Regions from separate parts of the Labrys sedimenti genome, predicted to be linked through region 2. Evidence: predicted binding sites of a transcription regulator. Region 2 holds the regulator's gene; each other region holds the start of a gene.

Region 1 (3,275 bases), on a different contig from region 2:
CGGTGTTCGTCGGTCCGTCTGGCTGCGGCAAGTCCACCCTTCTGCGCATGATCGCCGGGCTCGAGCCGATTTCGGCCGGCGACCTCACCATCGACGGCGAGCGCATGAACAACGTCCCCGCTTCGCGCCGCGGCATCGCCATGGTGTTCCAGTCCTATGCCCTCTATCCCCACATGACGGTGTACAAGAACCTGGCCTTCGGGTTGGAAACCGCCGGCTACAAGCGTGCCGAAATCGAGAAACGGGTGCGTCATGCCGCCAGCATCCTCAAGATCGAGGATTATCTGCAGCGCCGCCCCAAGGCCCTGTCCGGCGGTCAGCGCCAGCGCGTCGCCATCGGGCGGGCGATCGTGCGCGAACCGCGCATCTTCCTGTTCGACGAACCGCTTTCCAATCTCGATGCTGAATTGCGCGTGCAGATGCGCGTGGAGATCGCCAAGCTGCACCAGGACCTCGGCAACACCATGATCTATGTCACCCATGACCAGGTCGAGGCGATGACCATGGCCGACAAGATCGTGGTGCTGCGCGACGGCGTGGTGATGCAGGTCGGCGCGCCGCTCGACCTCTACAACGCTCCGGCCAACCAGTTCGTGGCCGGCTTCATCGGCTCGCCCAAGATGAATTTTCTCACCGGGCGCCTCTCCGGGACCGGCGACGCCGTCGAGGTCGCCGGCCAAACCGTACGCCTTGGCACGCCACTGCCGGGTGCCAATGCGGCGACCCCGGTCACCTTCGGCGTCCGCCCCGAGCATATCCTGGTTGGCGGCGAGGCCGGCGAGGCGCTCGGGGAGGTCAAGGTCCATCTGGTCGAGCATCTCGGCGGAGAAACCGTGCTCTACGCAACCACGACAGGCGGGGAGAACCTGACCATTTCGGCTCCCGGCCAGTTGCGGGTCCGCCATGGCGAAGCCGTGCCGCTACGCGCCGACCCCGCGCTGTGCCATGTCTTCGACGGGAAAGGTGCTTCGCTGCGGCGATAATTCCTCTGGGATCGCAGGCTTCCAGCCTGCTCTTGGAAACGCGAACCGCTCAAGAGCAGGCTGGAAGCCTGCGATCCCAGATTTCAGCTCCCCGCCCCGACCCCGCCCGTAAAAGCGCGTGCCCGCAAGGCGTGGGTTCCCAGGCGCTCGCCCGCCAGCAGCGCCTTGCGCGGTGCCAGCACGGCCTGCCTCCGCCTGCGCCCGCGCGACAGCTTGAGCACGATCTCGCGGAGCCTTGCCCGCCAGCCGTAATCGTCGACCGCGCCCCGAAACAACATCGCAACCGGCCGGTCACTGGCTCTTTGCAATCGCTGCATCATCGCGCCGGCTTCGCGGAACCAATCGCTTTCCAGCCGGACGCCTGGCGCCATCATCAGCACCCAGTCGCTGCGGGCAGCCTCGAGGCCGGCCCTGGCATCGCCCTCGACGATGACGCAACCGACCGCATCGGCCACCAGCCGCGTACCCTGCGACGGCCCGGCTTCCGCCACCACCACCTCGCGCACGAAACCGTCAGCCGCCGCCGGAACGAGGGCAGCCAGCGTTTCCGCCAGCGCGACTTCCTGGCCGTTTGCGGCAATGACGACACTGATCATGGCAGGTCTGGTCCGTCTGGAACGGTCACTTTTCTCAAGCGTCCGCATATCACGCGCCACCGCGCGGCGTGAGGGGCGCGAATGCGCGATCCTGCTCAAATGATTGGCATTTTCGTTTCCCTTGCCCAAATGTTCTCTTTTTGTTCTAATGAGAACAGAGAAATTTGATTCGCGGAGGCGGCCATGGGCGTGCCGATAAGCAAGGTCTCTCTTACCGATGCGGTGCCGGTGGGCACGACCGTGGTCGACATCGAGCGGCGACGGGGGCGCGGCGCCGGCTCCAATGCCAGCGGGCGCTTCGAGGGGCTCTCGCGCTTCATCGAGGATGACGGCTGGAACTCGATCGAGGAACTGCCGACCCTGCGCACCGAGATCCAGCAGGAGCAGGCTCGCAAGATCATCACCTTCAACGACTCGCCGGACATCTCCTTCGACCGCTCGATCAACCCCTATCGCGGTTGCGAGCATGGCTGCGTCTATTGCTTCGCCAGGCCGACCCATGCGCATATGGGCCTTTCGCCAGGGCTCGACTTCGAGACCAAACTGTTCGCCAAGCCGAATGCCGCTGCCCTGCTGGAAAAGGAATTGTCGGCGAAGAACTACCAGCCGCGCACCATCGCGATGGGCACCAACACCGATCCCTACCAGCCGATCGAGCGCCAGCGCGGCATCACCCGTTCCATTCTGGAGGTCCTTGATAGAACCAGCCATCCGGTCGGTATCGTCACCAAATCGGGCCTGATCACGCGCGACATCGACATTCTCGCACGCCTGGCCCGCCGCGGTCTCGTCAAAGTCGCCTTGTCGGTGACCACCCTCGACGCCAAGCTTTCGCGCTCGCTCGAACCGCGCGCGGCGACGCCGTCCCTGCGCCTGAAGGCCATGCGCCAGCTGGCCGATGCCGGCATTCCCGTGACGGTGATGGTGGCGCCGATCATCCCCAAGATCAACGATGCCGAAATCGAGCGCATCCTCGATGCGGCCCATGCGGCGGGCGCACGCGAGGCAGGTTACGTCATGCTGCGCCTGCCGCTGGAGATTTCCGGCCTGATGCGCGATTGGCTCAACGAGCATCGCCCCGATGCCATGAACCATGTCTTCTCGCTGATGCGCTCGAGCCGCGACGGCAAGGACTATGATTCACGCTGGGGCCTGCGCATGTCGGGAACCGGGCCCTATGCCTGGATGATCGGCCGGCGCTTCGAACTGGCCGCTGCGCGGCTCGGCATCAATGCAAGGCGGCTGAAGCTGCGCACCGACCTATTCACCCGCCCGGTGCGGATGGGCGAACAATTGGCGCTGTTCTGAGCGGGCGGATATTCCCTCCCTCAGTCAAATTGCCCAAGAAACGGTCCTCGTCCACTCCGCCATCTCAAGAACTGCCGGCAATCAACCCTTGCTACCGCTGAACCAGGACGAGCGTTGAGGCTTGGCCGGCGCCGAGGAAGGCTCGCTCACGGACGGGCCGGGCAATTCGCTCACCGGTGTGAGCGTCGCCGAGGCCCAGAAGGAATTGCCAGCCAAGGCGTGCTCGGCAAGCTTGCGATAGGTCGCCAGGCGACGATCGATCCGCTCGCCAATGTCATAGGCGGCAAGTTCCTGAGGCGTCGGGTCACGCCCGACCTCCTTCTTGAACGCCGCCAGCCAGTCACGCTTGTTCTGCATAGAAAGGGAGAAAGCGAGGAGGCCGACGACA
Region 2 (3,275 bases):
CCTCGAATTGATCGGCGAATCGGCGGCGGGGCATGGCTATGCCGGTCGTGTCGGCGAGAACCAGGCGGTACGCATCTTCACGGGTGCCCCCGTGCCGGATGGCGCCGACACGGTGGTGATCCAGGAGCAGACCCGCCGGGAGGGCAACCAGGTCCTCGTCGAAGCCACGGCCAAGCCCGGCCAGCATATCCGAGCCCGCGGCCTGGACTTTGCCGAAGGCAAGGAAGCGCTGGCACCAGGTACCGTCATCGGCCCCCGCGACATTGCCCTTGCAGCGGCGATGAACCACCCTCGCCTGCCCGTCCATCGCCGCCCCAAGGTCGCCATCCTCGCCACCGGCGATGAACTGGTGCTCCCCGGCCAAGCCATCGGCGAGAACCAGATCGTCGCCTCCAACAACTTCGCCATCCGCGCCCTCGTCGAAGCCGAAGGCGGCGAAGTGCTCGACCTCGGCATCGCCAGCGACGACTTTCCGGCCCTGGAAGCCGCCATCAAGCGAGCTCGCGCCGAAAAGGCCGATGTGCTCGTCACCATCGGCGGCGCATCCGTCGGCGATCACGATCTGATCCAGACCGCACTGACCCGCGAAGGCATGCGGCTCGGCTTCTGGAAAATCGCGATGCGGCCAGGCAAGCCGCTGCTGCATGGGCGGCTCGGTGCCATGCACATTCTCGGACTGCCGGGCAATCCGGTCTCCTCCGTGGTTTGCGGCGTCCTCTTTCTTGTGCCGCTGCTGCGCACGTTGCTTGGCCGTTCCGACGCAGGCCCGCCACGCCGCAAGGCCGTCTTTGCCCGTTCCTGGCCGGCCAACGATATTCGCGAGGACTATATTCGCGCCCGCTTCCTGCTTGACGATACGTCAGACATCCTCAAGGTGGAGCCATTAACATTGCAGGATTCGTCGCTCGTCAGCGTGATGCAGCATGCCGATTGCCTGGTGATCCGGCCGCCCTTCGCACCCGAAGCAAAGGCGGGTGAGACCTGCGAGATCATCGATCTCCGCACGGCAGGCTATTGACCACGTCTTTAACCTGAACTTCATTGTTGCAGAACACAGTAGGAACATGTAGCACTGTTCTTGTTTTGTTTACACCTTCACCGTGATTCGCGGCCGCCACGACGGGATAGCCATGCTGACCAAGAAACAACATGAATTGCTTCGGTTCATTCATGAGCGCCTGAAAGAACAGGGTGTGCCTCCTTCCTTCGACGAGATGAAGGAAGCGCTGGACCTCAGGTCCAAGTCTGGCATTCACCGCCTGATCATGGCGCTGGAAGAGCGTGGCTTCATTCGGCGCCTGCCCAATCGCGCTCGAGCGCTCGAAGTGGTGCGCCTGCCCGAATCGGCAGTACCGAGCGGTGGCGGCCTGTCGCTGGCCTCTTCCCAGCGCGGTTTCCGTCCCAATGTGATCGAGGGCAATCTCGGCAAGGTGCGCCCCGTCAGGCCTGAAATTGACGACGAGGTCGGCCGGCCGGTCCTTGTCCCGGTGATGGGGCGCATTGCCGCCGGCACGCCGGTCTCCGCCATCCAGTCCAAGAGCCACACCATCAGCGTCACGCCGGAAATGCTGTCCTCCGGCGATCATTTCGCTCTGGAGGTCCGTGGCGATTCCATGATCGAGGCCGGTATCTTCGACAATGACACCGTACTCATCCGCCGCCAGGACCATGCCGATACCGGCGACATCGTCGTGGCTCTGATCGATGACGAGGAAGCCACGCTCAAGCGCCTGCGCAAGCGCGGAGCCTCCATCGCACTGGAGGCTGCCAACCCGGCCTATGAAACTCGTATCTTCGGGCCCGACCGGGTGCAGATCCAGGGCAAGCTGGTCGGTTTGTTCCGTCGCTACTGAGTGTGGCCGACGCCAAGGCCTGCCGGTCATGAGTGCGCTTCGCGCAATCGCGAACCGCAGCCTGCAGCGCCGCGATGTCGAAGACCTAGTCGCGACGAAGCTTCCCCATTCCGTCGTCGATTGCGAGATGGAGGAGTGCGATCTTTCGCGTCTCGATCTCTCTCATTGGGTATTCGAGCGTTGCATCCTTAGAAACGCCAAGCTGGTCGGCGCCAAGCTTGCCAATACGCTCTGGCGCAACTGCAAGGCGAGCGGCGCCGATTTCCGTGGCACGGATCTGGAGGAAGCGAACTTCCGCACCGGTGATTACAGCAATACCAGCTTCCGGCGTGCCAAGGCGGCTTCGGCGACATTCATCGGTTGCAAGCTGACGGGCGCAGACCTCTCGGAGATCTCGGCGCTGGGGCTGGTTTTCGAGGAGGTTCTGCTGATGTCGGCCAAACTGCCGGCCTTTTCCTTCCGCAAGGCCGTGCTGCGTCGTCTCGACTTCACCCAGGCCGATTTACGCCAATGCGACTTTCGCGAGGCGACCTTCGAGGAATGCAGCCTGCGCGATGCGAATCTGGCCGACACCCGCTTCGAGGGGGCCGACCTGCGCGGCGCCGATCTCGGTGGACTGAGGCTGGGAGATGCCCTCTATTTCAAGGGCGCTACGATCTCGAAAGGCCAGGCCGGCCAGTTGCTGGCCGAACTGGGCTTGCGGATTGCCTGACAAAACGTCCGGAATTTACAGGCTCATCGGCTCGACATCAGACAACCAGGGGTGCTCGAACCACTATCCGCCCGAGCACTGCCGAAAGTCGGCATGAAACGGGAAGGCAGGTCAGTCGACTGCAATCATGACATCTGAGGCCTTGATGACGGCATAGGCGTTCTGGCCGGGCTTGAGATTGAGGTCGTCGACGGCCTCGTTGGTGATCGACGCGGTAATGATGGTACCGTTGACCTCGAGTTGGATATGGGAAGTGGTCTGCCCTTTCGTCACGCTCTTGATCGTACCCTTGATCTGGTTGCGGGCGCTGATTTTCATGAAACTTCCCTTGGCGACGCGAAAAACGCGATCATCATCATTCTCGAAGCAATGTCCACCGGCAAATACTGGTGAAATTGGTGTGTCCGCCGCCCCTTCCAGACGGCGACACGATCAGGGTAACCGCCTCAAAACGCGCGGCCGTTACCCTGAAAATTGCGGGCAGAGGCCCGTAGGGGCGGCCGCCTTCTCGCTCAGACGCGGTACAGCCGATGCTCAGGAAAGACCGATGATGTCGCTGCTTTGCAAATTGACCGTGCCCTGGATCGCGATCTGAAAATCCGCCTTCTTGTCACCGTTTATATCGCCCTGGAGCATGGTCTGCCCACCCTGGAAGATATAACGCAGTTCACCCGACGAGCCGGTGAAATCGCTATTGGCGATCAGGCTGT
Region 3 (3,275 bases), on a different contig from region 2:
CAGTTCGAGCGGAACCTCGTCACGCTGGCGGGGTTCGGGCCCCGATTCCCACGACGGGAACAATTTCCCACGACGGGAACAATCCGATGCGAACAGGAGGTCGACAATGACCGCAAGATCAATGCTTTTCGTCACGAGCTTGGCTCTTTGCATCGCTGCACCTTCGGCAGTATTCGCCCAGGGTGTATTGCCCGGAGCGAAGGAAGGGGCCGAACAGGGTAACGACGCCGCGGGGCCGGTCGGCGGTGTCGTCGGTGGAGCGGTGGGCGCAGTTACCGGCGGGATCAACGGCTTGATTGGTATTAAGGAAAGGCCTCGGTTCAAGAAATATGTGATCGAGCAGCATCCCCGCGTATTCACGTACGATCAACCGGTCGCGGTTGGCACGGTCCTGCCCTCCGAAGGTGTTGAATATTACGAAGTGCCCGCAGAGTATGGGCCTATCAGCTATCGATACGCGTATGTGAATGACGAGGTCGTCCTTGTCGATCCAGGAACGCGGCGGATCGTGCAGATCGTGCAATAAACAGGTTACCGAGAGCGGGGCCGTGCCTCGTCATGGCCCTGCTTGTCCGTCCGCCTCACGGTCACCCAAATCTTTCTGAGCAAGTTCTCGGAAGGCATCCGGAACGGATCGCTTTCGATCCAGCGCCGCCGTAGCGTACCCTACCGCGTCGCGCCCGAAGCGTTGGCGAATGAGATCCATGGCGCGATCGGCCGACTCGCGCGCTACTCCGCCGGGCCGCCTTTTCTCGCCGGGAAGGGTGAGCGGAAGATCGAGCTGAGTCTCCCGCTCTTTATGCAAATGGGAAACGGAAACCGCAACCAGCGTGATGATGGTTTCTCGCGGGTGGTCGGCAAGCGCGGTGCGCACCAGCCTGGTGGCAATCTCCGCCAGCACAATCGTCGCTGCGACTGGCGCCTCGAGCGTTACCGACCGCGTGATGGCGCGCATGTCGGCGAACCGGACACGCACTGTCACGGTCCAGCCGGCCAAGGCCTTGGCACGAAGGCGCGAGGCGACCCGATCGGCAAGCTGAAGCACGGCCGGCACGAACACGCGTGCGATGGCGGGCTGCCGCCCCAGCGCGGATTGCGCGCCGGCGGATCGGGCCCGGTGCTGCGTGCGGATCTGGCGGGGATCCCGGTTCGAGGCGAGCGAGCGGAGCTTTTCCCCAGCTGCGCGGCCCAGAAGCCGCTCGATCGAATGGCCCGGCGTCTTGGCGAGCTGGCCGATGGTGAGAATGCCGCGATCCTTGAGCCTGGCTTCGGTCACCGGCCCGACACCCCACATCAGGCCGACAGGGAGGTCATGAAGGAAGTCGAGCTCACGCGCGGGATCGACGACGACGAGGCCATCCGGCTTTGCAACCTGGGAAGCGATCTTGGCCAGGTGCTTTGTCCGTGCGACGCCAATGGAGATCGGCAGGCCCAACTCCGTGCGCACGCGCCCTCGAATGGTGGCAGCGATATCGGCCGGTGTCCCGAAAAGATGGGTGCAGCCGGCGACATCGGCGAAAGCCTCATCGATCGAAATGCGCTCCACCAGCGGCGTGAAGTCCCCCAGTATGGCGATCGCCGCGTCGCCAAGGCGCTGATATTCGTCAAAGTGGCCGCCGACGAAAACGAGTTGCGGACAAAGCTCGCGTGCCTTGCGGCCCGACATGCCGCCACGCACCCCGAACGCCCTGGCCTCGTAGCTCGCCGCCAGCACCACCCCGCCGCCGACGGCGATCGGCCTTCCGCGCAGATTGGGATCGAGGAGTTGCTCGACGGAGGCATAGAAGGCATCGAGGTCGGCATGGAGGACGGTGGCAGGGGTTTCCATGATCTGAAATCCCACATCAGATGTTTCCTATTTGTTCTGGTCAATGGGAGCAAAGTCAAGGTCCCGGAAGGGGCTGGCGGCCCCGGCGCGCCCGAATGGTACATCAGCGAGGCCGAAAAGTTCGATGGAGTCCGCGAGCAGTCTCGTATCCATCGTGATGGGCGCCGTGTTCATTCCCCCGCAATCGAGGGCCACGGCTGCAAAACCACCGCTATGATACGCGCAACACTGCCTATATAACTACGCTGTCGGCTGAAATCCCGACCGATTATTTCGTTTGAGTTTCTGGATATTGCATCTTGAAGAGCACTGCCCTCGCCCGCCTGTTGCAGGGGATCACGAAGCCTTCTCACGACAAGCGTCCCTCGATCGAGACCTTTGCGGATATCGACACGGATCGGCTCGCTGCCGAGCTCAACCTTGCCGGCCGGGGGAGAGAACGTGGCGGCAACGAGGAACCTGCGACGTCGTCCGAGACGATGGACTCTGTCGAGACCCAGATCATCGAGCGCATCGAGGCCGCCAAGAAGGCCGCTCATGCCACCATCGAGGACGAGTTGCGCACCTATGCCGAACGCCTGGCGGCTCTCGATTTTGAGGACAGGTTCACGCAGATCCAGCATACCGCCCCGGCCGCCGTCGGCGATTTCAAGCTGGAGGCCCGCGCGGGGCGCGACGACCTTTATGCGCTGCGCCGCAACCTGCGCGACCTCGACGCAGAGCAGCAGACCTTCCGGCGCAAGCACAAGATCGACCGCACCGCCCGTGTCCACGGTGGCGCAACGACCTTCCTGAAAATCGCCCTTCTCATCGTGATGTTCGTGGTGGAAGCGTTTGCGAACGGCAACTTCCTGGCCAAGGGCAGCGAACAGGGCCTGCTCGGCGGCGTAACCGAAGCCATCTCCTTTGCCGCCCTCAATATCTTCGGCACCTTCATCATCGGCCATTTCGGCGTCAAGCAGATTGCCCACAACAGCGTGTTCCGCAAAGCCTTGGGGGTGCTGGCCTTCTGCTTCTACGTGGCCTTCGCTCTCGGCCTCAATCTCGCTTTGGCCCACTATCGCGACGTATCCGCCCAATTCCTGGAGGGGGGCGGCGAGCGCGTCATGCAGGTCATGGCCACCAGCCCTTTGCAGTTGCGCGACCTCAATTCCTGGCTGTTTTTCGGGCTCGGCCTGATGTTCTCGGTGGTCGCGCTGATCGACAGCTTGACCTTTTCGGACGCCTATCCCGGCTATGCAGAAGTTCAGCACCGGCTCGAAGCGGCCAGGGACGCCTATCGCGACCGCAGGGCGGAACTCGATGAAAACCTGAAAGACGTCCGAGACGAATATCAGGACAGGATGCAGGATATCAGCAGCGATCTATCCCTGCGGCGGGGCGAGTATGAAGCCATCATCGCCAATCGCGCGCGCATGCTGAAGCTGTTCAGCCAACATCAGGAGCA

The links. Region 2 encodes LexA, which represses DNA repair genes until DNA is damaged. Its sites were predicted from a motif close to TGTTCNNNNTGTGTTCNG; they were not measured.
Region 1: U1R88_RS25445 (PA0069 family radical SAM protein) is a predicted target of LexA. The motif match lies at 1,710-1,727, and genes of this name have one in related genera.
Region 3: dinB (DNA polymerase IV) is a predicted target of LexA. The motif match lies at 1,850-1,867, and genes of this name have one in related genera.

What each region holds. Positions count from the first base shown of each region.
Region 1 covers NZ_JAXOUF010000011.1:135,719-138,993, forward strand. Annotated here, with positions in the region: gene U1R88_RS25435 (ABC transporter ATP-binding protein) at 1-983, shown strand, start outside; gene U1R88_RS25440 (glycosyltransferase family protein) at 1,067-1,579, opposite strand; gene U1R88_RS25445 (PA0069 family radical SAM protein) at 1,763-2,887, shown strand; gene U1R88_RS25450 (hypothetical protein) at 2,969-3,275, opposite strand, start outside.
Region 2 covers NZ_JAXOUF010000001.1:1,122,379-1,125,653, forward strand. Annotated here, with positions in the region: gene U1R88_RS05460 (molybdopterin molybdotransferase MoeA) at 1-1,018, shown strand, start outside; gene lexA (transcriptional repressor LexA) at 1,131-1,853, shown strand; gene U1R88_RS05470 (pentapeptide repeat-containing protein) at 1,882-2,565, shown strand; gene U1R88_RS05475 (TOBE domain-containing protein) at 2,677-2,883, opposite strand; gene U1R88_RS05480 (calcium-binding protein) at 3,100-3,275, opposite strand, start outside.
Region 3 covers NZ_JAXOUF010000004.1:395,454-398,728, forward strand. Annotated here, with positions in the region: gene U1R88_RS16775 (DUF1236 domain-containing protein) at 107-526, shown strand; gene dinB (DNA polymerase IV) at 557-1,828, opposite strand; gene U1R88_RS16785 (hypothetical protein) at 2,128-3,275, shown strand, end outside.